One region of the Bradyrhizobium sp. SZCCHNGR1005 genome, then DNA from elsewhere that is predicted to be linked to it. Evidence: riboswitches for the same ligand, from Rfam matches in the RefSeq annotation. Region 1 holds a riboswitch; each other region holds the start of a gene.
What was found. A riboswitch is a leader RNA that binds a small molecule or an ion and turns the genes downstream of it on or off. The one in region 1 is predicted to bind S-adenosylmethionine.

Region 1 (10,346 bases):
GACATCACGCTGATGGACCAGTATGAGGCCCGCCGGCTGGTGCTGCATCAGGGACGGCTGCACATCTATGAGTAGCGTGGACGATCGCGGCCTTCTGGTCGACCTTGGCGACGACCGCCCGCAACTGCCGGCGCAGGCGCGCATCGTATCTCCCATCGTGCCGCGGGCGTCGATCGCCGGCCGCGCATTGGTGGCGGTGGTGGCCATCATGACCTTCCTCGCCTCCATCACGACCGGAACGGTGATGCTGATCAGCGAATCGGCCGCCGAATGGCAGTCGGAGGTTGCGAGCGAGATCACCGTGCAGGTGCGCCCCAAGACCGGCCGCGATCTCGAGCGTGACACCGCGGCGGTGGCGGAGGCGATGAAGGCGCAGCCGGGCATCGTCGAGGTGAAACCGTTCACCAAGGAGGAATCCGGCAAGCTGCTGGAGCCTTGGCTCGGCAGCGGCCTTTCTTTCGACGAACTGCCGGTCCCGCGCGTGATCATCGCGCGGGTTCAGCCCGGCACGGCGTTCGACCTTGCCGGGCTGCGCGACCGCGTGACCGCGATCGCGCCGAATGCCAGCGTCGACGATCACCGCGCCTGGATCGACCGGATGCGGTCCATGACCGGTGCCACTCTGCTCGCAGGCGTCGGCATTCTCGTGCTGGTCATTGTCGCGACCTTCATCTCGGTATCCTTCGCAACGCGCGGCGCCATGTCCGCGAATCGGCCGATCGTGGAGGTGCTGCATTTCGTCGGTGCGGGCGACCGCTACATTGCCAATCATTTCCTGCGCCATTTCCTGCAACTCGGTCTCGAGGGCGGCGTGATCGGCGGCGGCATTGCCATGCTCGGCTTCGGTTTCTCCGAGTCGATTGCCAACTGGTTCTCGGGCACGCCGGTCGGCGACCAGTTCGCGGCATTGCTGGGCACCTTTTCGCTGCGGCCGCTCGGCTATGTCGTGATCGCGGTGCAGGCGGTGGTGATCGCGGCGGTCACCGGCTGGGCCGCACGTCGAACCCTGTTCACAACGCTCGCAAGTATCGACTGATCGGGGACGGAGTTCCCGCTGGCGGATTTCACTTGAACCGAAAACTGCTTAAAATCGTCTGCGCCGGAGATGCAAATCGCGCCTGTGCTCACCTGCATCGGGCAGAGGGCCGCGCGGCGGAATGGACGTCGCGGCGCTTGAAGAGAGGATTGCCAGACGTCGCATGGTGCCTGAGACCGACGATATGCGCCCCAAGCCTCCCCGCTATCGGGTGGCAGGCTGCGCTGTGGCGGGGATGGGGGTCGTGCTGGCGCTCGGCTTCCTGGTGGCCGCGTTCGGTTTCGTCGGTTTCCTTTCGCAATTGCGCGGCGCCGAGATCAAGCCGGAGCGCCAGGCCGACGGCATCGTGGTCCTCACCGGCGGTTCGTCGCGCGTGTCCGACGCCGTCGAGCTCCTGGCCGGCGGCTATGGCAGGCGGCTGTTGATCTCGGGCGTGCATCCGACCAACGATGCCAACGACATCTCGCGCTCGCTGCCGGAGGCGCGGTCCTTCATTGCCTGCTGCGTCGATCTGGATTATTCCGCGGTCAATACCCGCAGCAATGCTGCGCAGACCCGGCGCTGGGCGCATGAGCGCGGCTTCAAGTCGCTGATTGTGGTGACCTCGAATTATCACATGCCCCGCGCCATCGTGGAGCTCTCGCACGCGATGCCGGACATCGATCTCATTCCCTATGCCGTGGTCGGTGAGCGGTGGCGGGACGAGCCGTGGTGGACCAGCGGCCCGACCCTGCGGCTGCTCTTCTCCGAATATGCGAAATATGTTGCCGCCGAGCTCAGGGTACGTCTGGCCGATTTCGGCCTCGATCTCATGCCGGAGGCAGAGCCGCCGAGCGGCGCGCTATCCCGGCGTCCGGCGACGGCCCAGGCCAATTGAACAGGATCCGCGATGGTTTCGATCTTTCTGCGCTCGCTGCTGTTCAACATCCTGTTCTATCCGGTGTTCGTCTTCTGGGCGCTGGTCGCGCTGCCGACGCTTCTGATGTCCCGGAAAGCGTTGCTACGGGTCGCCAATTGGTGGGCGCAGACCAACATTCTGTTGATGCGCTTCATCTGCAACATCAGGGTCGAATATCGCGGCGTCGAAAAGATTCCGAAGGGGCCATTGATCGTCGCCGCCAAACACCAGTCGATGTGGGAGACCATCTCGCTGTTGCACTTCTTCGACGAGCCGTTCTTCGTGCTGAAGCGCGAGCTCAGGCGCATTCCGATTTTCGGCCTTTTCCTGATCAAGGCCGATATGGTCGCGATCGACCGCAGCGCCGGCACGCGCGCCTTGATGAAGATCGTGCGCCGCGCATCGGAAGAGGTGAAGCGCGGCCGCCAGTTCGTGATCTTTCCGGAAGGCACGCGCAGGCCTCCGGGCGCGCCGCCGCACTACAAGCCCGGCGTCGGCCTGATCTATGTCGATTGCGGCGTGCCCTGCCTGCCGGTCGCGCTCAACTCCGGCCTGTTCTGGCCGCGCAATTCCTTCATGCGCTATCCCGGCACGCTCGTCGTCGAGTTCCTTGATCCGCTGCCGCCGGGCCTGCCGCGGGATGAATTTCTGTCGCGTATGCAGGCCACGATCGAGGATGCGACCGATCGCCTCGTCGCCGCCGGTCAGGCTGAGCAAGCGCAGCTGTTCGGCCGTGTGCCACAGGCGGCGAAGGCCTGAGGCTATGTTCCGTCGTCTGCTACCGAATGCAGCGCATGGCCCTCGCCGTGCAGCATCAGCGCCAGCCGGTGCAGCTGCGCGTCGCGAAACCCCTGGGCTTCGATTGCTTTCACCGTCGAGAGCACGTAGTCGCGATTGGCGCCGGACTGGCCGTGGCCCTGGCTCACATGGCTCAGCTGCTCGGCCAGCGACAGTCGGCCGGCATATTGCACATGACCGCGATCGACCACATAGGTGAGGGCGCTGACCCGCTGGCGCGCCTCGTCCTCCAGCCACACCGATCGCATCACCTCGCGATAGACGGATGTGACCTGCTCGCGCGCGCGCAAATAGGCGACCACCGCCGCTCGGTTCTGTTCCGCAACCCGAAACGCGATCCCGCGGCAGGCGCCGCCGCGATCAAGCCCGAGCACCAGTCCGGGCTTCTCTGGTGTGCCACGATGGACGAAGGAGTACACACAGAGCGCGCGGTGCTCACCGATCAGGCGCGCCGGAACCTGCTCGATAAAGTCGAATCCCGGACGCCACATCAGCGAGCCGTAGCCGAAGACCCAGAGATCGCCGTGGGGAAGTTCACTGACAGACAGAGTCATTGCCGACATCGGGTTGGAGGCCATAAGGGTGGTGGTCGCGATTTGTTAACTTAAATACACATTCCGTGATCGCTTTATCGCCAAAATTGCTCCGCAAAGGGTCCCCGCATGTCCGATATGACGTCAGCGCCGCGCAGGCGCCCGCTATGGGGGCTCTTCATCGCTCCCGTCCTGCTCCTGATCGCCGCGGTGGCATGGAGCGTGTTCTGGTTCTTTGCCGCTTCGCAGGTCGATGTCCAGGCCGACGCCTGGCGTGCGCGAGAGGCGAAGTCCGGACGCGTCTATGATTGCGCGCGGCGCTCGGTCGCCGGCTTCCCGTTCCGCCTCGAGGTTCGCTGCGGCGACCCAAGCGTTTCCCTGTTCTCGCAAGCCGTCGGCACGCCGCTGATGACGGCCAAGCTCGGCGAAATTCTGGTCGTGGCCCAGGTCTATGACCCCAAGCGTCTGATCGCGGAATTCAAGGGGCCTGCAACCATCTCGAACGGCAGCGATCCCGCCTCGTTTGCGGTGAACTGGCAGCTCGGCCAGGCCAGCGTCTATGGCCTGCCCGTGGCACCACAACGCGGCGCATTGGTGTTCGACGCTCCCACGATCGATCGAATCGACGGTGCGGCTCGCGCGCCGCTTGCGCGCGCCGATCACATCGAACTGCACGGCCGCCTCGCCGAGGGGGCGCCGACCGATCATCCCGTGATCGAAGCCGCGCTGCAGATCGCGAACGGCAGCATTCAAGGGGGTCATCCGTTGCTCGCCGAGCCGTTCAATGCCGACATCCAGACGCGCGTTTCGGGATTGAGCGATTTTCGGCCCAAGCCCTGGCCGGTGCGATTTCGTGAGATCCAGGCTGCCGGCGGCCACATCGACATCGTGCAATCGCGGATTCAGCAGGGCGAACTGCTCGCGGTCGCTTCCGGCACGCTCAGTCTGACAGCCAGCGGTAACATCGATGGCGAGTTGCAGATGACCGTCGCTGGGCTCGACAAGGTGATCCCCGCGCTTGGGATCGACAAGATGCTCGACAACGGCGTGCCGCAGTCGACGCTCGACCGCGTTGCGCCCGGGGTGAAGTCGCAGGATCTCAACAACCTTTTCGGCGCGCTCGATCGCGCGATTCCAGGGCTTGGCAAGGTGGTGAAACAGAACGCCAATGCCGGCGTCGCCGCCGGCATCAATGCTCTGGGCAAGGAAGTCGTGTTGGAAGGGCGTAAGGCGCGCAGCTTTCCATTGCGCATCTCCGATGGGGCGGTCGTGCTCGGCCCGTTCAAAGTGGCGCAGATCCCGCCACTGTTCTAGCGCGCGGCCCGTCCGCCGTTACGACGGCTCGATCTGCGGTAGCGGCCGGCCGAAATCGGGCGCTGCCGAATCCTGCCCGATCTCGACGATGCCGCGGCGAATCGCGCGCGTCCGGGTGAAATGCTCGAACAACGCCTGCCCGTCGCCGCGTCGGATCGCGCGTGTCAGCTTGGCGAGATCCTCATTGAAGGTGCCGAGCATTTCCAGGACGGCATCCTTGTTGTTCAAGAACACGTCGCGCCACATCGTCGGATCCGACGCGGCGATGCGGGTGAAGTCGCGGAAGCCGCCCGCGGAAAATTTGATCACCTCGGATTCCGTCACCTGCGCCAGCTCCTCGGCGGTGCCGACGATCGTGTAGGCGATCAGATGCGGCAGATGGCTGGTGATGGCGAGCACGAGATCATGATGGTCCGGTGTCATGATCTCGACCTTGGCGCCGAGCGCAGCCCAGAACGCGCGGAGGCGCGCGACCGCATCGGCATCGGTGCCGACCGGCGGCGTCAGGATGCACCAGCGATTGATGAAGAGTTCCGCAAACCCGGAGTCGGGGCCGGAATTCTCGGTGCCGGCAACCGGATGCGCCGGCACGAAATGCACACCTGCCGGCAAATGCGGAGCCATGTCGCGCACGATGGCGCCCTTGACCGAGCCGACATCGGAGATGATCGCGCCGTCCTTCAGTGAGCCCGCGATCTCCTGCGCCACAGGCCCGCAGGCGCCGACGGGAATGCAGAGGATGACGAGGTCGGCGTCCTTCACCGCCTCCGCATTGCTCTCCACCACGCGGTCGACGATGCCGAGCTCGGCGACACGAGCCCGCGTCTCCTTCGAGCGCGCTGTGGTGACGATCTCACCGGCCAGCCCATGCAGGCGCGCGGCGCGCGCGATCGAGCCGCCGATCAGGCCGAATCCGATCAGCGCGACGCGCTCGAATTTCGCCGCGCTCGTCACTTCGTCCCCATGAATTCGCGCAAACCCTCCAACACCAGGCGATTGGCCTCTTCGGAGCCGATCGTCATCCGCAGCGCATGCGGCAGCTGATAGTTGTTGAGCGCGCGCAGCACCAGGCCGCGCCGGGTCAGGAATTCGTCGGCCTCGGCGGCCGTCTTGCCCTTCTCGGTCGGGAAGTGGATCAGGATGAAGTTCGTCACGCTCGGCGTCACCTTCAGGCCGAGCTTGCCGATCTCCTCGCTGAGCCTGTTGCGCCATTCTTCCGTGTACGTCTTGGACGTCTGCACATGCGCACTGTCCTCGATCGCAGCGACCGCGGCGAGCATGGCCGGCGTGGAGACGTTGAACGGTCCACGGATGCGGTTGACCGCATCGACGATATGGGCCGGGCCGAACATCCAGCCGACGCGTAGCGCGGCGAGCCCGTGAATCTTGGAAAAAGTGTGGGTCATCACGGTGTTCTCGGTCGTGGCGACCAGCTCGATGCCGACCTCATAGTCGTTGCGCGACACGTAGTCGGAATAGGCCGCGTCCAAAACCAGTACGACGTTGGAGGGCAGGCCGGCGCGCAGCCGCTTGACCTCGTCGAACGGGATGTAGGTGCCAGTCGGATTGTTCGGGTTGGCGAGCCAGACCAGCTTGGTGCGCGGCGTGACCGCCTGCAGGATGGCGTTGACATCCGCGGTCAGGTTCTTCTCCGGTGCGATCACGTTCTTGGCGCCGCGGCCCATCGTGGCGATCGGATAAACCAAAAAGCCGTGCGTGGTGGAGATCGCCTCGTCGCCGTGGCCGAGAAAGGTGTGTGCCAGCAGGTTGAGGATCTCGTCGGAGCCGGCGCCGCAGATGATCCGATCGGGATCGAGGCCGTAGGCGCGGCCGATCGCCTGGCGCAGCACCCGCGAGGTGCCTTCCGGGTAGTCCTCCAGATGCGTCGCCGCGTGCGTGAAGGCCGCGATCGCCTTCGGCGAGGGGCCAAACGGGGTCTCATTGGCCGAAAGCTTGAACACCTTGCGGCCCGGCTCCGGCTTCGGGCTCTTGCCGGGGGTGTAGGGCGCAATATCGAGGATGCCGGGATTCGGCACGGGGCGGGACATCATTCAACTCCGGGAAACCGCAGGATCAGGCCAGAGCCATCAACCCTAGCTCGGCACCGTATAGCGCTTTGCATGGCCGCCGACGAGGGCCGTCGAGCGTACCGAGGCGCCCGCCGCGATCAGGGCTGCCCTGATTTTTTCGAGGTTCGAGGGGGCCTCGATGGAGACCAACAGGGCCGCGCTGTCGAAGGCGGTATCCGGCACCGCTACGATGTCCGCCAGCGGCGACAGCGCTCGCGCCACCTGCGCATTCCAGCCCGACACGCGGATGCTCCAGGTCTCGACCTCCAACAGCAGGGCATCGTCGGCCACGCGGGAGATCGCAAACACCGGCAGCGCCGCCGGATGGTCGGCGCGCTCCAGGAAAGGCAGCCGGGCGATGATCTTCGGCGCGCCGGCCGGCTCGAGCGTGATCCACCACGGCGTATGCCCTGACGTCGCCGAGACCAGCGCCAGATCGCCCTTCGATTTCGCTGCCGCCTCGACGGCGGCCTGGGCGCTGAAATGCGCCACATAGGGCACGATGAAGCCGAAATGGAACCGCGCGGAATCCCGCATCGCAGCCTCGCCGACCGAGACGTCGGCGTGCGCGCAGAACGGCGCCTGCACGTAGGTGAAGCTGGAGACGATGATGCGCCAGATGCTCTCGACCGTATCGAGCGGCAGGATGCCGCGATGGCGCTGCACCAGGCGCTTCATCATGTCGGCCTCGCGCGCCGGCCGGAAGGCCGAGCCGACCTCCTGCGTCTTCTTCACCTGGATCAGGCGGTCGATGATGTCGCCGCGCTGCATCAACAACCGATGCATCTGCTCGTCGATCGCGTCGATCTCCTTGCGCAGATCGGCAAGCGAGGGCGGGGCGGGAGGCGTCTCGGGCATTTGCGGCATCTCTTGGCTGGTCCTGCGGTGCAGGCGAGCGTCGTTCTGTCCTACAGATCAGGCGCGTGCAACATCAAGTTTACCCGATCGAGCGCCCGGAAGCGCTACAGTTGCAACATGGCGGCGTGCCGTCGATTCCGGCTTGCCTTGACGTCGGCCGCCCGCCGGACTACGTTGTTGGTCATTCCGTGGTCATTTGAGCCGGCCGGCTTGCAGCCACGTTAAACAATTCGCTAAACAGGCCGGGGACAGTTCTGATCCCGGCCGAACCTAATTTCGGGCCGGGTTTTTTTATGGCCTGATATGTCACGTGGTTCGGGAGCTCCGGCGACCGCCGGGGTCTAGAGACATGACAGGCCTGACGCCCAAATCGAACTCGCCGAAGTCACGACGCGTGATCCCGCCGGAGGAGCGCTCGCACGAGGTCGATCATCCGAACTCGCCGGTTGCAAAGTTCGGCGCCGATCAGCCGCTCCGGCTCGACTGCGGGGTCGATCTCGCGCCGTTCCAGATCGCCTACCAGACCTATGGCGAGCTCAATGCCGACAGATCGAACGCCATCCTGGTCTGCCACGCCCTGACCGGCGATCAGCATGTCGCCAATCGCCATCCGATGACCGGCAAGCCGGGCTGGTGGGAGACGCTGGTCGGCCCGGGCCGTCCACTCGATACCAACCGTTACTTCATCATCTGCTCGAACGTGATCGGCGGCTGCATGGGTTCGACCGGCCCCGCCTCGCTCAATCCGGCGACGGGCAAGGCCTGGGGCCTGGATTTCCCGATCATCACCATTCCGGACATGGTGCGCGCCCAGGCGATGCTGATCGACCATCTCGGCATCGAGACGCTGTTTGCGGTGGTCGGCGGCTCCATGGGCGGCATGCAGGTGCTGCAATGGACTGTGGCCTATCCGACCCGCGTGTTCGCGGCGCTCGCGATCGCCTGCGCTACGCGTCACTCGGCGCAGAATATCGCCTTCCATGAGCTCGGCCGGCAGGCGGTGATGGCCGATCCGGATTGGGATCACGGCCGCTATGCCGACAAGGGCGTTCATCCGCATCGCGGGCTCGCGGTGGCGCGGATGGCCGCGCACATCACTTATTTGTCGGACGCGGCGCTGCATCGCAAGTTCGGTCGCCGCATGCAGGACCGCGACCTGCCGACCTTTTCCTTCGATGCCGATTTCCAGGTCGAGAGCTATCTGCGCTACCAGGGCTCGTCCTTCGTGGAGCGCTTCGATGCCAACGCCTATCTCTATCTGACCCGCGCGATGGACTACTTCGATATCGCCGCCGATCATGATGGCGTGCTGGCCGAAGCTTTCCGCGGCATTCAGACCCGTTTCTGCGTCGTGTCCTTCACCAGCGACTGGCTGTTTCCGACGCCGGAGTCGCGGGCGCTGGTGCATGCGCTCAACGCGTCGAGCGCACGGGTCTCTTTCGCGGAGATCGAAACCGACAAAGGTCATGATGCCTTCCTGCTCGATGTCCCCGAGTTCTTCGACATCGCCCGTGCCTTCCTCGAGTCCGCCGGCAAGGCACGCGGGCTGACCACACCCGGAGTCTGACCATGGCGCTGCAAGAGGTGCTGCCGCTGAACGGCGTTACGGAGCGCGAAGGGCTCGCCTATCGCCCCGACCATCTGCTGATTGCCAAGATGGTCGAGCGCGGCTCCAAGGTGCTCGACATCGGTTGTGGCGACGGCGATCTCCTGCAGTTGCTTGAGAGCCGCGGCATCGACGGTCGCGGCATCGAGCTGTCGCGCGAAGGCGTCAACCACTGCGTGGCGAAGGGGCTTGCGGTGGTGCAGGGCGACGCCGACACCGACCTCGTCGATTATCCCGACGACGCGTTCGACTACGTGATCCTGTCGCAGACCCTGCAGGCGACGCGGCAGCCGAGGACGGTGCTCGAAAATCTCCTGCGCATCGGCCGCCGCGCGATCGTGGCCTTTCCGAATTTCGGCTTCTGGCGGCTGCGCCTGCAGCTTCTGATCGGCGGTCACATGCCGCGTACCGAGAATCTGCCGTTCACCTGGTACGACACGCCGAACATCCATTTCTGCACCATCAAGGACTTCGTGCAGCTCTGCGACGAGATCAACGTCAAGATGGAGCGCGCGGTGGCGCTCGATTCCGACGGCCAGCCGCTGCGGGTCAATATGCCCTGGTGGTTCTGGAACATGTTCGGCGAGCAGGGGATCTTCCTGCTGAGCCGGGCGGGGAAGGGAAGGTAGCCTCCGGCTGCCATTCCGGGGCGAGGCCGTAGGCCCCGAACCCGGAATCTCGAAGTTGTCTGGCGCGCACACCCATTTCGAGATTCCGGGTTCGCGCATTGCATGCGCGCCCCGGAATGACCGGCCTGTTGGCACGATCTGGCTCTTCACATCTCAAACAGCGCGAGGCGTGCGCTCGCATTCTCGCAGCGCGTTACGCCCGAGCTTTGCGAAGCATTCGCCCTCGAAAAGCAAGAGGGCGCAGGAAAGGCCGGGTGTTAGCTCACACCCATGGCCCGCCTGCATCAAAAAAAGCAGGCGGCAGTCACCACAGGTACGAGCCGCACATCCGGCCTTCCCTGCGCGACGGTGTTAACGCTTATACGCGCTCTCCTCGGGGACCGGCATTCTTGCCCCCGTCCGCGTGATGCGAAGCATCATCGCGTCGCGCAACGCTTGCGCGTTGCATGGGCCTCAGCACCGGGAGGCCAGGACCACACGACTTCACGTCCGCGCCGATGTCGTTCGTCCGTGTGAGAGACACACTGCGACACGCCGCGTCCATCGCATCCCGCTTCCGACGTCCGTGACGATCGCGATACGTCCCTCTTGTGGAGGCGGGATGC
Region 2 (10,346 bases), on a different contig from region 1:
GGCGTCCGGCTGATGGCCGTCGACATGCAGGGCGCGGCAATTGCCGAGATTGAGCAGCGGAAAAGGATGGATATGGGCGTCGTCCCGGCAGCGGACGATCGCCCGCTTGCCGTCCTTCGGCATGATGAAGGACAGCGACGAGGAGTTGACCTTCCGCGGATGCATCGAGATGCCGTATTTCGCGCACATGTCCTGGAACATGCGACCCAGCCAGTCATTCGCCAGCGTGGCGATCAGGTCCGGCACGATCCCCAGCTTGGCGCAGCAAAATGCTGCCGTCACCGCATTGCCGCCGAACGAGACCGCGTAATCCGAAGCGACATGTTTCTCGTCCCCGGTCGGCAGATGGTCGGTAATGAACGTGACGTCGATGTAGGTCTGTCCGATAAAGAGGGCCTGCATAAGATCTTCCGTCATCCGCTAAAGGGGGTGTTCCGGCACCGCCTTACCAGATTAGCAATCGGAGGAGACGGATCAACGCTGAAATTGTTGGCAGATTCGTCACGATTGCGCTTCAGATGGGCCGAGATACAACGGAGGCCCCCTGCCGGAGCGGCGGCATGCGCGCTATCCTGCAACGGGCGCAGATTCGAAACCAGGAGCGATCGATGACGGTCTATGCGGGTCCGGTGTTCGACATGGCGGCCAAGCAATTCAATGTGATCGCCGATCATCTTGGTATCCCAGGCGACGAGCGCGACCGCCTGCTCCTGCCCAAGCGCGCCATCACGGTGTCTTGTCCGATCCACCGGGACGACGGCACCATCGCCGTGTTCGAAGGCTATCGGGTTCAGCACCTCCTGACGATGGGACCGACCAAGGGCGGCACGCGATTCGCGCCTACTGTCGATATCGGAGAGGTGGCGGCGCTCGCGATCTGGATGAGCTGGAAGTGCGCCCTGGTCGGGCTGCCCTACGGCGGCGCCAAGGGTGGGGTGAATGTCGACCTGAGCCAGCTGTCGAAACGCGAGCTGGAGTCGCTGTCGCGCCGCTACATGCAGGAGATGATTCCCTTCGTTGGTCCGCACACCGACGTGATGGCGCCGGACATGGGTACCAACGAGCAGGTCATGGCCTGGTTCATGGACACTTATTCCATGTACCAGGGCCAGACCGTGATGGAGATCGTCACCGGAAAGCCGGTGTTTTCCGGAGGGACTTTGGGCCGCCGCGAGGCGACCGGGCGCGGGGTGGCCCATCTCGCCCGGCGCGTGATGGATGTCCTTGCTATCGAGCCGACCAAGGCCACCGCGGTCGTGCAGGGGTTCGGCAACGTCGGCTCCTATGCGGCGCTTGGGCTGCATCTGATGGGCATGAAGGTGATCGCGGTCAGCGACCATACCGGTGCGCTGCACGATCACCGCGGGCTCGACATCCCCGCGCTCATGGATCATGCGGTCAAGCACGGCAGCATCGCCGGTTTCGCGACCGAGCTTGCGTTCGATCCGGCCAAAATCCTGACGCTTGCTTGCGATGTGTTGGTTCCGGCCGCGGTCGAGCGCGTGATCGATGCGCGGGTTGCGGAAAATCTCAAATGCCGCGTGCTGGCGGAAGCGGCCAATGGCCCGACCACGCCCGATGCCGATCTGGTGCTCGAGCAGCGGCGCAAGGAGATTTTCCTGATCCCAGACATTCTCTGCAACTCCGGCGGCGTCGTGGTCAGCTATTTCGAATGGGTGCAGGATCTGCAGCAATTGTTCTGGGAGGAAGAGGAGGTGATGCGGCGGGAGTATCAGATCCTGGACCGCGCCTTCGAGCACATGCTTGCGCGCGTGCGCGCCGACAACGTCGCGCACCGGACCGCAGCGATGGCGATCGGCGTGGAAAAGGTCCGCGCAGCCAAGAACTCGCGAGGGCTGTTTCCGTGATCACGGGTCTCGACCATATCGTCGTTCTCATCGAGGACATCCAGGCGGCCACGACCGCGTACGAGACCTTGCTCGGCCGAAAGCCCTCATGGAAAAATGCCGACGATGGTGCCGAACGCGTGCTGTTCACGCTCGACAATATGACGCTCGAACTGATGGCGCCGTCGGGCAATAGCGTCGCCGCCGACCGCATCCGCAACGTCATCAAGATCTGGGGCGAGGGCCTCGCCAGCATCTGCTTTGCCACCAACGACGTCGCGAAGATGCATCGGAGACTGGAGCGGGTCGCGCTGAAGCCGGACCCGATTGTCGAGGTCAGCAACACCGACACGCTGTCCGGCGCGAGCCTGCATTGGAAGCGCACCCGCGCTGCCACCGAGCTGACCCGCGGGGTCCGCATGTTCTTTCTCGAGCTTGCGGCGGAGCGGCCGCGATCGCTCGCCACGGCGGATTCGCCGGTCCTCGGGCTCGATCACGTGGTGATATCGACCGAGGATCCCGAACGCTCCGCCGCGCTCTATGGCGCGCGGCTCGGCCTCGACATGGCGCTCGACCGAACCCACCAGGAGTGGGGACAGCTGATGTTCTTCCGCTGTGGCGACCTGATCGTCGAGGTCGTGAAGCGTCCGGTGGCCGGCGGGGATGCGGTGCATGACAAATTGTGGGGCTTGAGCTGGCGCGTGGCCGATATCGATGCCGCGCGCGAGCGTCTGCTGGCGGCTGGCGTCCAGGTCTCGGAGCCGCGGGCGGGGCGCAAGCCGGGCACGCGCGTCATGAGCCTCTACAGCGGCACCTGCGGCATTCATACGCTGGTCCTGGAATGGACCGCCAAGACAGAGGTCTGACCGGGGCTTTCCGCAGCAGCAAGGGCCGAGGACGAAGACCGCCGTCACGCGACCTCCTGCATCAACGTCGCGCCGATCTGCTCCAGCGCCCACTCGACCTGATCCCTCGTGATGACGAGCGGCGGGGCGAAGCGGATGGTGTGCTCGTGGGTGTCCTTGGCGAGGATGCCGCGCGCCTGCAGCGCCTCGCAAATGCGGCGCGCGGGGCCGGCCTCCTTGTGCAGCTCGACCGCCAGCATCAATCCACGTCCGCGCACAGCGCGGATGGTGTTGGCGCGGATGCTCCTCAACCCTTCGAGAAAGTGCGCGCCCTGCAAGGCGGCATTCTCGATCATGCCTTCCTCGACCAGCACCCGCAGCGCTGCGCGGGCCACCGCGCAGGCCAGCGGATTGCCGCCGAAGGTCGAGCCGTGCTGGCCGGGCTTCAAGGTGCCGAGCACGGCGTGGTTGGAGAGCACCGCCGAGACTGGATAGAAGCCGCCGGACAGGGCCTTGCCAAGCAAGGTGACGTCGGCCTCGATGCCGTCATGCTGTTCCGCCAGCAGCCGGCCGGTGCGGCCAAGCCCGGTCTGGATCTCGTCGAGGATCAGCATCACATTGTTGACGGTGCAGAGTTGTCGCACCTCGGCGAAATAGCCCGATGGCGGAATGATCACGCCGGCCTCGCCCTGGATCGGCTCGGCCAGGAAGGCCACGGTGTTCGGCCCGATCGCAGCTTCCAGCGCCCTGGCATCGCCGAACGGGATGATCCTGAAGCCCGGCGCAAACGGCCCGAAATGATCGCGCGCCACTGGATCGGTGGAAAAGCCGATGATGCCGAGCGTGCGGCCGTGGAAATTGTCGGCACAGACGATGATCTCGGCCAACCCATCGGGCACGCCCTTGACCTCATAGCCCCATTTGCGCACCGCCTTGATCGCGCTCTCCACCGCCTCGGCGCCGCTGTTCATCGGCAGCACCCTGTGGGCGCCGGTCAGCGCTGCGATCTCCTCATAGAACGGCGCGAGCTGGTCGTTGTGAAAGGCGCGCGACGTCAAGGTCAGCCGTCCCGCCTGTTCGATCATGGCGGCCAGGATCTTCGGGTGGCAGTGCCCCTGGTTGACGGCCGAATAGGCCGAGAGGCAATCGAGATAACGGTTGCCGTCGGTGTCCCATACGAACACCCCTTCGCCGCGCGAGAGCACGACGCCGAGCGGCTTGTAGTTCTGCGCGCCGAGCCGCGCCTCCGTCGCGATGAATGGATTGACCGGTGCAGACATGTTCGTCACCGCTGCTGTTGTCGGCTGCAGGCCGGGGGCGGGGAACGTCACGCCGCGCAGAGCCTGATGTCGTGAGCTTGCGGACATCGCTGCCGCAAAACCGAGCCTCGTCGTCGGCCACTATAGGCCTGCGATGGTGTTCGGTCGATGATCGCGATGTTGCCGGGGGGCATTTCTGTCCGGTGCCCAGAGTTATCAAGCTGCCGCCGAGAATGCTGTGCGCTCCCTCTCCCGCTTGCGGGGGAGGGCTGGGGTGGGGGCGCCTGATCGGCAGTCTTTGTGATGTTACCCCGACCTCGAGAGCGCGCATCAGTGGACAGGTCCGGCCATGGCGGACAAGTCGTCGCTCGCGCGCCTCGCAATGACGGTGGTGAGACATAAGTTCACCTTCTCGCGGCGCTGTCGCGTCCGAGCTATGCTGCAAAACCTGCCCTCTTCAAGCAGAGGGCACGGGGAATGCCGGGCGCTGGCCGCACCCATGGCCCGCCTGCAGCAAAAAATGCAGGCGGCAGGTACCACAGGTTCAGCCGAGACATCCCGGCATTCCCCGCGCAATGGTTTTAACGGCTGCTTCGCGTTCTCCCCGGTGCGCCGGGCTTTTTGGCCACCGTTTGCGCATGATGCTTACGCATCAGCGCGGCATCAGCGTCGGGATGCCAGGACCACGCGACTTGACCGTGCGCATCAACGTCGTTCGTCGGCGCGGATCAACCACGCTGCAACATCGACACGCCCACCGCATCCCGCCGCAACGTCCGTGACGATCGCGAAACGCCCCTCGTATCGAGACGGGATGACGACAGTCAATCACGATTTCTGATAAAACGAAAGAGGAATATTTCTCCGAAGCGGGCTGGATAGCGGGATGCGCTTGAAGCGGCTCGCGAAATGAGTTTTTCGGCGCGGGCTGTACGGACAGCGCAAGCAGGCCGGAGACCAGCAGGCGGCGCAGATGGACTGTATTGCGCCGTCCACCGAGTTGTCCGACAACGCACCTCTCATCAGAGTCCGGGAATGCCCGTTAAGGGCGATTTCCGGACATGCCAGAGGCGCCCGACCGTGTCGCGAATGACCCTAACCGGAAAGTCGCGTAACACAAAAGATAATGGGGTGATCTCGTGCAACGTGTTCATATAGCGATCGCGGGCCTGCGAGCTCAGTCCGATAATCGGCCCGCAATCTTTACGAGGGCCTCGGCTGTCGTGTTCTTGTAAGGCTGCGCGTACGCGATCTGCATGGCCTCGGCGAAGCTCGCCATAGCATCGGCCGTGAGGCCCGCCTTCGCCTGCGCACCGCCGATTGACGCTAGGGCTTCGACCTGATCGCGCCCCCAGGTGACGTGTTGCGTCACCTGCTTCGCCTGGTCGATCCTGCCGGCTTCAGCCCGGGCCTTGGCAATCGACGCGAGCAGCTCGGAGCGACGATAGAGATTGTCCTCGGCCCCGGCGGCATCGATTGCTTCGGCGATCCGTCCAGCCTCGGCGAGCCCCTCGGCGACGACGCCTTGCCCTTGGGGAATGATATCAGGACCCAGCCTGAGCGCCGACGCGTTTTGAAAGGCGTCCACCGTCCTGCCGGCTCTTGCTTGCGCCTTGGCGATCGCGCGCAGTGCATAGCGACGGTCATAGTCGACGTTGACGAGCTTGCCATCGCTCATGACCTTTGCGACATATCCCGACGTAGCCATGGTACCGCCGATCAGTCGGGTGACATGGAGGGCTTCATCGATCAGATCAGCATCCGCTTGTGAGACGGCGATTTTCGACAAAAGCCCGTCGTTCGGTTGGAACGACAACGCAGCTTGGACGGCCCGGTCGAAGGACGCGATCGATTGTGTGGCCATGCCGGCCTTCGCTTGCGCCTTGGCAATGGCGTGCCAAGCGAAGGCGCGTGGTTTGTCCTGATCGATTGGCTCCGCGAGCGCGATTGCTTGGTCCAGGCGGCCGTTGTTCGCCAACGTCGTTGCGATAAGGCAGAGCACGGTGGCGCGCTGCTCTCCATCCGTGAAGGCGGCGACGAAATCTCGGACATTATCAGGGACCTTGGCCTTCACAGGCGAACTGGGCGTCGTCGCCTCATCGGCGATGAGATCGGGCGTCAGCCGAGGCTCGAGAATGTGCCCGAGCACGATGCCGCGCTCCCATGGGTCATCGATCGAGCGCGCAACTTCCAAGGCCGAACCGACCGCACCGGCCCGCGCTAGCGCGACGCCAATGGCTGCAAACGTCTGGGCGCGCTCCATCGAGCGCGGGACCAGTCTCGCAACCCGCATGGCGTCGGCGACTTTTCCCGCGCGGGCCTGCGCTTGCGCGATGATGGCGAGCGCCGGGATGAATTCCGAGGGGTGATGAACGCCCGTCGTCGCTATGGGCGGCGGATACCGCTGTTCGAACGCTAGCACTGTTTGAAGCGCGGCCACGATCTTGTCGTCCTCTCCCCGCGCCACTGCGCTGGCCCGCAGCTCCCAGGTCACCCGGCGTATGATGAGGGCACGATCCGGCAAGTCCTCGATCGCCTGCACCCGTCGAAGCGCATCGTCAAGCCGGCCAGCATGCCCCTCTTCAATAGCGATCGCCCCGAACGCCGCGGCCCTCACGTGGCGGTTCTCGATCGACTTGGCTGTCTCCAGCGCGTCGGCGAGCTTGCCGGCCTGCGCCTGAGCCTGCGCGATGGTCTCGAATGCTTCGTCGCGACCATAGCTATCCTTGGCGATTGACTTCGCGACCTGCAAGGCCAGATCGATCGTCGTGGCGGCCTCAGTGAACAGGCCGGCCTTCAACTGTGCCTTGGCAATCTCGCCGAGCTTGTGCGCAGACAAATGCGGGTCGTCGATGGTGCGGGCGACCTCTGCGGCCTCACGTAGGACGCAGGCCCGTCTCGGGGCTATGAGGCATTCATCCCAACTGGCGTCGGACGCGTTCGCGACCGATTGAGCGGCTGCACCGCATGCCAAAGCGAGGATGAACGGGCGGATGATGATCGTCCAGATCATGACGTTCCTGACTCCTGCCGCACCTTTCCACCATCGTGCTGTGGCCAGGAAATGGCAATGACTGGATGAGTTCCTGATGCCTAGTCAGTCGGTGTGTTCGACTTCTCCTTCGGGCTGAAAGCGGAAGTTTGCGGAGCGCTAGCGGCGCCGCGAGGCTCTGGAGCCCGGCAGGATTTCAGCTCGGGCGGGATCATGATCCGCCGTTTTGAAACGTCAAGATGGCGGGTTACGCCTCCGGCTCCAACCCGACCTACGCCTCGTTATTCCTTGTCGGCGCATCGCCCTCGACAATCATTTCGTCAGCCATTTCTCGAAGTACAAATTGATCGGGTTGGAAACGTATGGGCCATACGCCGGGCACGGAACGAAACCCTTCGCCCGATAGAGCCTCTGCGCATCGGGAAGAAATTCCGTGGTTTCCAGCCGCAGAACCGACAGCTTGGCGGTCAAGGCCGCTTCCACAACGCGCGTCAGGAGGCTGCTGCCTATTCCAGTTGTCCGAACCTCGGGGACGACATACATGCGCTTCACCTCCCCGGTACCATCCGCGAACATCTGCAGCCCTGCACAGCCGACGGCTTGTCCGGCAATCCGCGCGATAAACATTTGCGTGTCGCCGTGCGCCAGCCGATCGATTGGAGAGCCGTGATTCCTGTCCACCCCGCAGACCTTGTTCAAGAAATCGTCCAGCGCGGTGACGAGGTTGATCAGGTCCGGGGACCTTGCATCGGCCAGCTCAATTTCGACTCTATCGACAGTCATTCTCGTCCCCTTCTTCGAAGAGAGGAGCGCATGACGCCGTGGTGGCTTGTCCCGTTTAGTTGCCGGACCGGCCACATCTTCTTCCGAAGGAAGAAAGCCACCTTGCTCGGGGAGCAGGTTGGCGCTGGGCGTCGGCCCAACTCTTGATGTTGGAGTTGACGATAGCGGGCACTATCGAGCTTGGCAAGCGCGCCCCCAGTTTGAGGAATAACGCGTGGCCGCTCCTGGCCCGAAACGTAAGTCCCGGAACGGAGGGGTTATTTCCGTAGCTGGGGGTACACCGGCTGCGCCATCCGTCTGCCGGCCACGGCGGCCTTTGGCTTGAAGCGAAAGTGTGTCGCGCATGAGTGCTCGACAAGAAATAGCAGTGCATCATATTCTTGCTAAGATGCCAGTCAGGAATCCTTGGTTATTTGGTGAATCGTGAAACTACTCCGGAGGCACGCCAAAACGTCTGTTGTCGCCGCCTGGGTCCTGCTTGTGGTGGCGATCCCGGTCTGCTTTGTTGTCGGCGCGGCGGCGGGCTTCGACAAGTTCTACTTCCCTGCGCATCCGCATGCGACGCTGGATGCGTATGATCTCAACGCATCCAAACTAATCATGGCCGCTGCCGGCCTTGCCGCGGTGCTGTCCTCGGTCGCGTTCGCCTTGGGGTTTCGCGCCACCGCGTCCTTGCTGGTCATTCTGATCTGGACCGCGACCATTGCCGGCAACCAGATTGCCCGTGCCCGCGTCGAACCGGGACCTGATTATTACGAGCGGCATATCGGCCCGGAGGTGTTCCTGGTACCCTGGAAATATGCGGATGCCGGCCCCGGCCGTCCTCCTCGCGACCCTCCCGGCGAGATCGGCTTCACCGTCGATCTCTGCCTGTCCAATCTCGGCGGGCACACCGACATCGATTGTAGCTGGATTCAACAGGTCCGGATTCTTCCAGGTGATAAGGACGTTGCCGATCCGACCCTGGGTTCATGGCGCAAATACCGGTCGGAGATGACTCCCGGTCCCGATCACGACGGGTATCGATCGTTTGATCTGAGCTATCAGCTGCAGCCCGGCGCGCCTACGCGGATCCAGCATTATTTCGTGCGCCTGAATGCGATGGGAGAGCCGACACGGCTCGTGGCATGCCGACTGGACAACGGAAGGTTCTGCACCCACCGCACGCTGGTCGGCGATTATTGGTTTGGCTACGAAGCAGATTTAGCTCAGGGCGACGAGACGTCGGACGCCAAGCTCGCTGCCTTAGTCGAATCCTGGCGACGCAAGTGAGTCGTTCATGGTGGTCAGACAGACGTCAGCTTCTGGCACACTACGGCCCAGCGCGCGGCCGATCGTACTTGAGGTCAGACGGGGCGGTTGATGCGCACCGCCGCAGTCTCGAATTCTCTATTGTCCAGCACAATGTTGGCATTTTGGATGGGTTGACTTAGCCGCTCATAAATCTCGAATGCCGGCGCGTACCGATCCCGGTACAGAGCCTCCGCCGCTTCACGGCCACCGAGTTGGTTGGCGTCGCGCAACGTCCCCCTTTCGCCAGCTGTTTTTACATCGACGTCAACAAATATGACGACTTCCCAAGCATCTCGCAGCTCTGATCGCTGCAAGAATGTCCCATCGACGATCAAGATGTCGCGTTGATTCGCCCTGTGGGTGGGCGCAACGATAGGCTCGTCCTTATCGAGGTCGAAGGAAGCGGTGCTATAGATTAGGCTTCCTCCGGGACCCAGCGGCTCGAGGAGTAACCGCCGGACGGCATCGAGGTCCCGGGCGTCAAAATAATAACCTTCGGCCGAATGGCGACCACGCGCGTAACGTTCGCGCTTCGGTCGATGAAAGCCATCGATAGAGGTGCGAATGGTCGCTCGGCCGATACGGTCGAGTTCATGAGCCATTTCATTGGCGACAGTTGTCTTACCCGATGCAGTTCGGCCGTCGATGGCTACCCGTACCGGATGTGGCCTGTCGACCGCAGCGGCAAACTCCGCGATGGTGATCAAGGCTGCGCGTCTCATGTGTCCCCCCCTCCAAGATTGCGGGAAGAATTCAGAATGTCTTTTGGGACCACAATTCACAAATAGTGTCCGGCTCTGCGACCGGGGCAGAAGGCCGGCCCGCACGCAGCGCCAATGGCAGCAATTGGCCCGAAACGTAAGTCCCGGAACCGCGGGTGTTATTCCGAAGTTGGGGTACACCGGCTGCGCCATCCGTCTGCCGGCCACGGCGGCCCTTGACCCAAAGGCGCTTCCATGCGGCCAATCGCTATGTTAACAACACACGATGACGCGCGTAATGGTGATCGGCAACGCCGGTGGCGGCAAATCCACGATGTGCAAGGCATTGTGTCGTGCGCACTCGTTGCCTTACTTCGCCATCGATAATATTTTGTGGCGTCCGAACTGGGTGCGGGTTCCTGACGAAGAACTACGCGAGAGCCACGATGCCCTGCTGTCGCAGGAGCGCTGGTTGCTTGATGGATACGGGCCTTGGTTCTCTGTCCTCGACCGGATTGCCGCATGCGATACTGTTGTTTTGGTTGACCATCCGTTTTGGATTCATCTCTGGTGGGCGACCAAGCGCCAGGTGAAGTCGGTGTTCTTTGGGCGACCTGATGGCCCTC
Region 3 (10,346 bases), on a different contig from region 1:
TGGACGTGCTGCAGGGCTATGGGATGACCGAGACATCGCCCGTTGTCGCCGTCAACACGCCGGACGACAATGATCCACGCACGGTGGGACGCGCACTGCCGGGCATCGAGGTCAAGCTCGGCCAAAATGACGAGCTCCTGGTCCGCGGCCCCAGCGTGATGCTCGGCTATTGGCGCAAGCCGGAGGAAACCACCCGGGTCAAAGAGGCCGACGGCTGGCTGCATACCGGCGATCAGGCCCGCATCGAGAGCGGGCGCATCACCATCACTGGCCGGATCAAGGACATCCTGGTCACCTCGACCGGAGAGAAGATCGCCCCTGCAGATCTCGAAACCGCGATTCTGACCGACCCACTGTTCGATCAGGCGCTCGTCATCGGGGAAAATCGCCCATTCCTGGCCGCTCTCGTCGTGCTTAACCCAAAGGGCTGGGCCGAGCAGCAGAAGAAGCTCGCCGTGCATGGCCTGCGAGGCCCGGAGGTCGAGGCGGCGTCGCTGCTTCGGCACATCGCCCGCACCGTGAAAAGCTATCCGGCCTATGCGACGCCGAAAGCGGTGTGGTGGACACTCGAGCCCTGGACCATCCATGCCGGACTGATCACCCCGACGCTCAAGAACAAGCGCCCGGCGCTGGAGCGCCACTTCGCCAAGGAGATCGACGCCATGTACGCCAAACGGCCGGGAGCGGACAAGCCACTGTCCGGGCCCAAAGGCTAGGCCGGTCAGGGCCATCCGGGGCAAATTGGAGCGGGCGAAGGGAATCGAACCCTCGTATGCAGCTTGGGAAGCTGCCGTTCTACCATTGAACTACGCCCGCGCAGGCCCATGATTAGCCGAGACCGCGCTCTCCGCCAAGCGGCTTGTTGGCGGCGCGAACTTCTGCCCTTTCGAACACCCGGCGGCGGGACAGACGCCCCGCCGATCGCCTGATCTTGATCCGCCACATTACGAGGCGCTGGAACCAAAGTGGGACGCGGCGCTTGTGTAGCGTGAGGTCGTAAGCGGCTCTGTGTCATTGCCGCGATCGGCCGGGCACGGAGCCATATCCATGATCAGCCCCCTCATCGCCCGCAAGACCCGGGCCACGCTGTGGAGCCCATCGGCGCTCGACCTCTACACTTTGCTCTGCGGCATCTTCCTGGCGGCCTCCCCGTGGCTGTTCGGCTTCACCCGGGCGTCCGGGCGGCTGGATGCCGAAATCGGTGGCTACGCCCTGATCGCGCTATCCGCCGCCGGCGTCCTCGCCTTCGCAGATTGGGAGGAGTGGCTGAAGCTGGCGCTCGGTCTCTGGCTCATCGCCGCGCCTTGGCTGCTCGGCTTCGTCCATAGCTCCGCGATGCATGTCAGCATCTCGATCGGCCTGATCGTGACCTTCCTGACTCTCCTGGAGCTCTGGCTGGCCCACGACCCGGACTTTGCGGAGGACGCGCGGGCGGCTCGCGCCGCTGAGGCCGGGACATCACATCCAGATTGACACCACGCCGGTGCGGTTTAGCGGTCGCCCCCGATTGAGCCGCGCCCTGTCGCGGCGCATCATGTTTACAACTCGTACAAACCCGATGCGGCCAATCGTGACGAAGATATGATCCGTTCCAGGGTGGGGTGGCGTCATGGGGCGTGGGTATACGATCTTCGATACGGCGATCGGCCGCTGCGGCATTGCCTGGAGTGATGCCGGTGTCGTCGGAGTGCAATTGCCGGAGGCACGCGAGATCGAGACACGCCGGCGGCTATTCAAGCAATTTCCCGAAGCGCGCGAGCTTCGTCCGCCCGAAAATGCCGAACTTGCCATCGAGGGCATCGTCCTCATGCTGCGCGGCCAGCAGGCCGAGTTCGCCGATGTCAGCCTCGACATGACCGGCATCACGCCGTTCAACCAGCGCGTCTACGATTATCTCCGCCGCATCCCGCGCGGCGAAACGCGCAAGCCGGACGAGATCGCAGCCAGCCTGCATGTCACGGGCGCGCTGTATTCGGTCGCACAGGCGCTGACGAGGAATCCATTTCCGCTGATCGTGCCTTGCCATCGCGTGCTCGCCGGAGGAGGGATCGACAGGATCTCGCCCAACTGGGGCGCGATCTCCCAGCGTCGGCTGCTGTCGCTTGAAGGCGCAGCGCCGCAGACCGGCCTCACTTTGTTCGACGCCCTGCTCAAGGTTGATCACTCGCGCGCCGCTCACTAGGTTCGGGGGATGGCAACTTCCATCCTGCTCACTGGCCGTTCGGTTACGGTTTCCGCGTTCCGCTGCACCGCGGCTCCGGGCGAGCGGCCCTATGTCGAGCAGTTCGAAAGCCATTCCGTCTCCTACGTGCGCAAAGGCAGCTTCGGTTGCCACCACCGCGGCCGGTTCTTTGAGCTGGTCGCAGGCTCGGTCCTCATCGGACATCCCGGCGACGAGTTCATGTGTACGCATGACCACGTCTGTGGCGACGAATGCCTGTCGTTCTTTCTCGCACCCGAGCTGGTGCAGGAGATCGGCGGCAGCAAGGACGTCTGGCAGGCCGGCGCCGCACCTCCGCTGCCCGAGCTGATGGTGATCGGCGAACTCGCCCAGGCCGCGGCCGCGGGGAACAGCGACCTCGGCCTCGACGAGATCGGCCACGTGTTCGCCAGCCGGTTCGTTGCAAGCATCTCCGGCAAGCCGGCGAAACCAGCGGCGGCGACCGCGCGTGACCGCCGCCGTGCGGTTGAGACCGCGCTGTGGATCGATGCCAATTCGCATCGTGCCGTCGACCTCGAAAGCGCCGCGTACCAGGCTGGGGTCAGCCCATTCCATTTCCTCAGGCTGTTTGCGGCCGCACTCGGCGTCACCCCGCATCAATACCTGTTGCGCTCTCGGCTGCGCCATGCCGCGCAGAGGCTCAGCGAGGACGAGGCGCCCGTGACCGACATCGCCTACGATGTCGGCTTTGCCGATCTCTCTAACTTCACCCGCACATTCACCCGCGCAGCCGGCGTTTCGCCATTGAAGTTCCGCCAAGCATCAAGGGGCATGCGCAAGATTTTCCAAGAACGCCTGAGCCGCCATTGACTAGGTGATCGCCATGGCGCGCGACCGTTGCGCGCAACATGGAGATCATTGATGTACGATCATGTCGGTTTGCGGGTGAACGACCTTGAGGCAAGCGTGCGGTTCTACACGTCCGTGTTGGCGCCGCTTGGCCATGTGCTGTGCTCAAAGGATGAGACTTCGGCGGGCTTCGGCCCGAAAGGCGCTCCGGCGCTGTGGTTGCACCTCACCAGAGCCGAACGGCATGGCGGCGCACATGTCGCCTTCCGCGCGCCTGATCATGCAGCGGTGAGTAAATTCCACAGCGAAGGGCTCAAGGCCGGCGGAGCCGACAATGGCACGGCCGGACCGCGTCCCGATTACAGCCCGACCTATTACGCCGCCTTCCTGATCGATCTCGACGGCAACAACATCGAAGCGGTCTGCGTTTGAGCGGGAGGACGCATTATGGCATCCATTCACAAGGATATTCCGATTGACGCGCCGGCTGCTGCGGCATGGGACGCGGTGCGCGATTTCGCGGCGGTGCATATACGGCTTGCTCCAGGTTTCGTGCTCGACGCCAAACTCGACGATGATGTGCGTATCCTGACATTCGCCAATGGGAGCGTGGCACGCGAGAGGCTGGTCGACTGCGACGACGCGCGACGACGCCTCGTCTACTCCGTGGCCCACGAGCGCATCACCCAACACAGCGCCTCGGTCCAGATCGTCCCCGATGGCGAAACCCGCTGCCGGATGATCTGGATCACCGACGTGCTGCCGCATGAGATCGCCCCCTATATCGATGGGCAGATGGAGCTCGGTGCGGCAGCCATGCAGAAGGCGCTGGGAGGCAGCTCATGACCACATCGGCATTTCTCGACGCGCTCGGCGCTGACGGTCCGTCTGCCGATCGTGCCGACAAAATGGGCCTTTATGGCCGCTTCATCGGCTCATGGGATCTCGACGTCGTGCATTTCCCCGAGAATGCACCGATGCGGCGGCGCAATGGCGAGTGGCATTTCGGCTGGGTGCTCGAAGGCCGTGCCGTTCAGGATGTCTGGATCGTGCCACAGCGCGGGCAGCGGGACCGCGGCGATGGGCCGGGCCCTTACGGCACGACGCTGCGGATCTACGACACCAGGCTTGACGCCTGGCGCATCCAATGGTCCGAGCCGGTCGGCCAGATCTTTCTGCAGATGATCGGCCGTGCCGAAGGCGACGATATCGTGCAGCTCGGCACCGACGAGAACGGCCGGATGATCCGCTGGAGCTTTCGCGACATCACGGATCATTCGTTTCTCTGGCGTGGCGACAGCTCCACTGACGGGGGAACGAACTGGCGTCTCGTCACCGAGTTCAGGGCCATCCGCCGCAGCCGAACGTGAGCGCGCGCCCGACGTCGCCTACGGCCGGAAATGCTTCGACAGCTTCAGGCCCTGTGCCTGGTAGTTGGAGCCGATGCGCTGGCCATACAGCGCATCGGGCCGCGCCAGCATCCTTTCATAGACCAGGCGCCCGACGATCTGGCCATGCTCGAGGATGAACGGCACCTCGCGCGAACGCACTTCCAGCACCGCGCGGGAGCCCTGCCCGCCAGCACCGGCATAGCCGAAGCCCGGATCGAAGAAACCGGCATAGTGGACACGGAATTCGCCGACCAGCGGATCGAACGGCACCATCTCCGCGGCATAGTCCGGCGGGACCTGGACAGCTTCTTTCGAAGCGAGAATGTAGAATTCGCCGGGATCGAGAATGAGGCTGCCGTCGGGGCGCGCCTTGATCGGCTCCCAGAATTCCTCCACCGCATAACCGCCGCGGCGATCGACATCGACGACGCCCGTGTGGCGCTTGGCACGATAGCCGACAAAACCGCCCGCGTTCTCGCCGGACAGATCGACCGACAGCGCCACGCCGCCGGCCAGATCGGCATCATCGCGATCGACCAGCCGCTCGGCCTGATGCAGCGCATTCAGCTCATCGGCTGACAGCACCGCGTCACGATAGCGGAAGCGGACCTGCGACAGCCGCGAACCTTCGCGCAACAGAACCGGAAATGTCTTCGGACTGATCTCCGCATAAAGCGGTCCGTGATAGCCGGCGCCGATCATGTCGAAGCGGCGGGTGCCGTCGGCGATCACGCGCGTGAACACATCGAGACGGCCGGTAGAACTCTTCGGATTGGCCGCGGCGACGATGTCCTTGGGCAGCGCGAGGCTTTCCAACAGCGGCACGATGTAGACGCAATTGGTCTCGAGCACCGCGCCATCGGCAAGCGAGAATTCGTGCAGCTTCAGTTCGTCGATCCGTTCTGCCACGGTCGCGCCGGGCCCGGGCAGGAAGCTCGCGCGGACGCGGTAAGCGATGTCGCCCAACCTCAAATCGAGGCTGGCCGGCTGGATCTGGCTCTCGACGAAATCATATTCGGGGATGATCAGGCCGGCGTCCGCCATCTGCGCGATCAAGCGATCGGGCAGGATGCCATTGGCATCGGCGGCGAGCGAAAGCGGCAAAACCTGGTCCCTCGTGACTGGCTGGAATATCAGCCCTGCCCCTAAAACATAGGGGTTCTTACGCGTTATCCGATGGCCGGCTTGACGAAAAGGCTGGAGGCGACTAAGAGCACGACTTATCCCGTGGTGATTTGAGCCGGCCGGCTTGCAGCCACGTTAAACAAGTCGCTAAACAGGCCGGGGACCCATGTGATCCCGGCCGTGAGGAGAGCTCTCCCAGGCCGGTTTTTTGTGACCATTTTCCTGATGGTCATGATGGAGGTCATATGTCCAAATCTGCCGCCACCCCCTCGTTGACCCAATACCGCCCCGAGACCCGACTGGTGCATTCCGGCACGCTGCGGTCGGAATTCGGCGAGACTGCCGAGGCGCTGTTCCTCACCCAGGGCTTCGTTTACGCCAGCGCGGAGGAATGCGAGGCCCGGTTCAAGGGCGAGGATCCCGGCTTCATCTATTCGCGCTTCTCCAACCCGACCACGGCAATGTTCGAGCGCCGCATGGCCGAACTCGAGGGCGCCGAGACCGCCCGCTCCGCGGCCACGGGCATGGCGGCGGTGACCACCGCGATCCTGGCGCCGTTGCGCGCCGGCGACCATGTCGTCGCCTCGAAGGCGATGTTCGGCTCCTGCCGTTACGTGGTCGAGGACCTGCTGCCGCGCTACGGCATCGAATCCACCCTGGTCGACGGCCTCGATCTCGACCAGTGGCAGCGCGCGGTCAGGCCGAATACCAAGAGCTTCTTCCTGGAAAGCCCGACCAACCCGACGCTCGACGTGCTCGACATCGGTGCAATCGCCGAGATCGCGCATGCTCATGGCGCGCGGCTGATCGTCGACAACGTATTCGCCACGCCGATCTGGCAGAGCCCGCTGGCGCTCGGCGCCGACGTCGTGGTCTATTCCGCAACCAAGCACATCGACGGCCAGGGCCGCTGTCTCGGCGGCGTCATCCTGTCGTCGGAGGCCTTCATCGCCGAGCACATCCACAATTTCATGCGCCAGACCGGCCCGTCGATATCGCCGTTCAACGCCTGGGTGCTGCTGAAGGGCCTGGAGACGCTCGCGGTGCGCGTCCGCGCCCAGACCGAGACTGCGGCGAAGATCGCCGATGTCCTTGCGAGCCACCCGAAGATCTCGCGGCTGGTCTATCCCGGCCGCGACGATCATCCGCAGGCCGCCACCGTGAAGAAGCAGATGCGCGCCGGCTCCACGCTGGTGGGCTTCGAGGTCAAGGGCGGCAAGGCCGCGGCCTTCCGCGTGCTCAACGCGCTCAAGCTCGCCAAGATCTCCAACAATCTCGGCGATGCCAAGACGCTGGTCACCCATCCCGCCACCACCACCCATCAGCGGCTGACGCCGGAGGCCCGCGCCGAGCTCGGCATCAGCGAAGGCTTCATCCGCTTCTCCACCGGGCTCGAACATGTCGACGACCTGATCGCCGATCTGGATGCGGCGCTGGCGAAAGCGTGATCGCGAAGGGCGAGTAGGGAGTAGTAAGAAACCCCTATTCGCTGCTTGCCCTGTCGATCGAGATCCCGGGCCCGCGCGCGGACGTGCGCCCCGGGATGACGCCTGACGGCGTCACATCGGCCGATAGGTCAGGACGTCCGCCGGCAGGTTAACGCCGAGCTTGACCTGTCCGACCGACTTGATGATGTCGTCGCCGAGCAACTGCGCGAAACAGGCATAGCCCCAATCGTTCATATGCAGGCCGTCGGCGATGACGAAATCGTTGATCGGGATCGATTGCTGCTCGTGCCAATCGCGCATCACCTCGAAACGGGGAAAGATGCCGACGTGATGCAGCTCGGCGACATGGCTGAGCAGCTTGATCATCTTGTTGGCCCGCTCGGGACGTTCGATCACGCGCGGCGAATATTGCAGGTCGACCAGCACGATGTCGGCGCTCGCGGCCTGGATCTTCGCCACACCGTCGTCGACGAGCTTGGCCGTATCGGCGGGATCGAGATCGCGCAGCACCGCGTTGGTGCCGACCTGCCAGATCACGAGATCCGGATGCCGGTCGATAACCGAGTCCTGCAGCCGCTTCATCATCTCAGGGGCATCCTCGCCACCGATGCCGGCATTGATGACGCTGATGTCTGCCATCGGGTATTGCCGGCGCAACTGCGCGGCCAAGCGGTTCGGATAGGTGTATTCCGGCCCGCTCGATCCGTAACCCTGCGTGGACGAGGAGCCGAAGGCGACGATGACGACCGGCAGGCCGGAGGCGAGCTTGTTTGCCACATGGGGCAGCGAGCCAAACGACTTCGGCCCGCCCTTCGGCGGCAGGCAGGGCACGCGGTTCAGGATATCGCTGGCGGATTTGGCAACCTGCTTGACCCTGTCGATGGCCCTTTCGGTGAAGCTCTTCGGCGCGGCCGGATTGGCAGCTGAGGATGACTGAGGGACCAAGCCGGACGTGCCAGGCGAGGTCGCCGGCTGCGGGTTCGGAGCTTGGACGGCCGGCCCCTGATGCATGACCGCAACCTGCGCCGGAGACGGCTTCTGAGCCGCGCCCGTTGCGAGGTGCCCAATGGTCGGCTTCAGCTCCGGCGTCGGCGACACTTGCGCCTCACCAGACGGCGCTGGCGCGGTCTGGGCCGCAGCCTGGTTCACAGTCTGCGCATGGAGCGATGGTGTCGAAATGGCGAGAGCGATCGCCATGAGAGTCGACGAGGTCAACCCTCGAACTACGCGTTGACAACTCATTAACGTCATAAACCCCAGAGATCCTAATTCTGCTGCGCCGGTCCCAGTTGGGCCGCATCGATGATGAATTTCGAGAGCGCCCGGCCGATGCAATCGTGAACCTGTTTGGCAAGCTCGATCCCGTGCGTCGGATTGAACAGGTCGAAATTGCCCTGCTCGTTCCACTGCCGCATGATCGCGAACCGATCGAACAGCGGCACGTCGCGCTCCTGCGCGACGACGCGCATGTTGTCGATGTAAGGCGGCACGGAAATCATGGTTTCGGTGCGCGGACTATATTGCAAATTCATCAAGACCACGTCCGCCCCCGCGTTCTGCAGCTCCGTCACGCCCTTGTTGACCGCCGCGCGAAAGTCATCCGGATCGATGGCTCGCATGGCATCGACCGTCCCCGTCTGCCAGATCACCAGATTAGGCTTTTTTCCTTCCAGCACCTTAACGAAGCTGCCGGCCATCTCCTCGGCCGTCCTCTTCGGCTGCAATTCGACGGCAAGATTAACGGTGACCAAAGGAAGTTTTTCCTTCAGGGCAGCCTGCAGCCGAAAGGGATAGGCGTTGTTGTCCGATGTGCTCACGATCGCCGAGGAGCGGCTGCCGAGCACCAGGATATCGAGCGGCTGGCCGTTCTTCACCGCATCGGCAACCTTCGTCAGCCGGCTTTCGGTGGCGAGCAGATAGGGCGGTACCTCGCAGTTCGGGGCGGCGTTTTCCTCGGCGCGCGCCGCCGTCGCCAGCATCATCGCCAGCATCAGGAGCACGAGCCTCGCGAGCCCGTCCATTGGTCGCCTTAACCACGAGACGGACTGCATCAGCCCCCTCCCGCCATATCGGCATTCGCAAGCGCAGCCTTTCGCGGTGCGCTCTTGTCCGCAACGTTTTTGTACCATGAAATCAGCGAGGCAACCCCCCACATGATGAGGATCCCGCTGAGACTAATCAGCGCGTGCATGAGCGGGCCCCCGGACACTTCGGCAAGAATGAAGTGCCCTGCGAATGCAAGGAACACGCCGAGGCAGAAGATCTCCAGCGAATGCTGGCCGCACACGATCAGAGGCTTCAACCACCGCGACTTCAGGCCAGGCCAGTCCCTCGGCAAGTAGTGCACGGTGAGTGCGGCGAGCGCCAGGAAATGCGCAAAGCGCAGCACGTCGAGGTCTGTCTTGTCGATCGGATACATCCACTGCTCGAGCCGGCGCGGCAATAGATGGCCGAACTGCGGGATGTACCAAGTGAGCGTCACGAAGAACGCCGCCAATAGATAGGCAGCGCAGATCCAAAGTGTAATGGGCGAATTCAGAATGCGGGTCATGCGTCTGGCGCCGCCGAGCGCGCACCAGGCCCCGAACACGAACAGCAACTGCCAAGCCAACGGGTTGAACGCCCAGAAGCCGTTCGGATAGGCCGACAGATACAGGTCGAATTCCCAGGTCACGGCATAGAGCACGGCCGATAGACCTAGCGTCAGGTCCGGCTTCCAGCGCATCAGCGACAGGATCAGCGGCAGGAACAGCATCAGCACGATATAGAGCGGCAGCACGTCCATGTTGACGGGACGAAAGCGCAAGATCAGCGCCTGCACGATCGTCACATCGGGCTGCTTCAAGAAATCCATGATCCCCATCTCTTCGGTGTAGAGCGGGTTCTCGAAGCTGGTCGCGACGTAGGAGATTTCGGCCAGAAAGATCGTGAACAGGAAGACATGCGCGACGTAGATCTGCCAGACGCGGCGCAGGATGCGTGCAGTCGCGACCACGACGCCGGACTCCTGCATCGCCCGCCCGTAGACGAAAGCGGCGGTATATCCGGAGATGAAGATGAAGATCTCGGTGGCGTCGGAAAAGCCGTAGTTCCGGATCGTGAACCAAGTCAGAAGATTGGGCGGCAGGTGATCGATGAAGATCAACCACAGTGCGAGTCCACGAAACAGATCCAACCTGAGCTCGCGCTCGCCGGCCGGGGGAAAGGTGATCGCGGGCGCCGACGAGGCGGCCGGCATCGCCGGCGCCAGCGCGGGCGCTGCAGCCGCTTCGGGAACCGTAGGTCCGGCAAGGCGATCAGCAATCGACGTCATCAGGCACCGCGTCAACTCGTGCTCCGGCAGCGGGAATGTAGGCTTGCGCAATTTTTGCG

Region 2: another riboswitch for S-adenosylmethionine. It lies ahead of QXZ85_RS00555 (GNAT family N-acetyltransferase); the one in region 1 lies ahead of QXZ85_RS16975 (homoserine O-acetyltransferase).
Region 3: another riboswitch for S-adenosylmethionine. It lies ahead of QXZ85_RS24005 (O-succinylhomoserine sulfhydrylase); the one in region 1 lies ahead of QXZ85_RS16975 (homoserine O-acetyltransferase).

The regions. Positions count from the first base shown of each region.
Region 1 is NZ_JAUEZC010000003.1:969,171-979,516, reverse strand. Features, by position in the region: gene ftsE (cell division ATP-binding protein FtsE) at 1-75, shown strand, start outside; gene QXZ85_RS17015 (ABC transporter permease) at 68-1,036, shown strand; gene QXZ85_RS17010 (YdcF family protein) at 1,200-1,913, shown strand; gene QXZ85_RS17005 (lysophospholipid acyltransferase family protein) at 1,926-2,693, shown strand; gene QXZ85_RS17000 (gamma-glutamylcyclotransferase) at 2,696-3,295, opposite strand; gene QXZ85_RS16995 (DUF2125 domain-containing protein) at 3,395-4,579, shown strand; gene QXZ85_RS16990 (prephenate/arogenate dehydrogenase family protein) at 4,598-5,533, opposite strand; gene hisC (histidinol-phosphate transaminase) at 5,530-6,627, opposite strand; gene QXZ85_RS16980 (chorismate mutase) at 6,673-7,506, opposite strand; SAM riboswitch at 7,685-7,764, shown strand; gene QXZ85_RS16975 (homoserine O-acetyltransferase) at 7,856-9,073, shown strand; gene metW (methionine biosynthesis protein MetW) at 9,076-9,741, shown strand.
Region 2 is NZ_JAUEZC010000001.1:125,487-135,832, reverse strand. Features, by position in the region: gene QXZ85_RS00580 (sugar kinase) at 1-402, opposite strand, end outside; gene QXZ85_RS00575 (Glu/Leu/Phe/Val dehydrogenase) at 609-1,868, shown strand; gene QXZ85_RS00570 (VOC family protein) at 1,865-2,713, shown strand; gene rocD (ornithine--oxo-acid transaminase) at 2,758-3,972, opposite strand; gene QXZ85_RS00560 (hypothetical protein) at 5,129-6,964, opposite strand; gene QXZ85_RS00555 (GNAT family N-acetyltransferase) at 7,256-7,726, opposite strand; SAM-I-IV-variant riboswitch at 7,772-7,881, opposite strand; gene QXZ85_RS00550 (hypothetical protein) at 8,210-8,998, shown strand; gene QXZ85_RS00545 (uridylate kinase) at 9,073-9,741, opposite strand; gene QXZ85_RS00540 (flagellar protein FlaR) at 10,019-10,346, shown strand, end outside.
Region 3 is NZ_JAUEZC010000006.1:59,220-69,565, reverse strand. Features, by position in the region: gene QXZ85_RS24050 (AMP-dependent synthetase/ligase) at 1-716, shown strand, start outside; tRNA gene QXZ85_RS24045 (tRNA-Gly) at 743-816, opposite strand; gene QXZ85_RS24040 (SPW repeat protein) at 1,048-1,473, shown strand; gene QXZ85_RS24035 (methylated-DNA--[protein]-cysteine S-methyltransferase) at 1,610-2,182, shown strand; gene QXZ85_RS24030 (helix-turn-helix transcriptional regulator) at 2,192-3,031, shown strand; gene QXZ85_RS24025 (VOC family protein) at 3,083-3,442, shown strand; gene QXZ85_RS24020 (SRPBCC family protein) at 3,458-3,856, shown strand; gene QXZ85_RS24015 (hypothetical protein) at 3,853-4,380, shown strand; gene QXZ85_RS24010 (2'-deoxycytidine 5'-triphosphate deaminase) at 4,399-5,505, opposite strand; SAM riboswitch at 5,619-5,698, shown strand; gene QXZ85_RS24005 (O-succinylhomoserine sulfhydrylase) at 5,772-6,974, shown strand; gene QXZ85_RS24000 (SGNH/GDSL hydrolase family protein) at 7,086-8,171, opposite strand; gene QXZ85_RS23995 (SGNH/GDSL hydrolase family protein) at 8,240-9,025, opposite strand; gene QXZ85_RS23990 (OpgC domain-containing protein) at 9,025-10,287, opposite strand.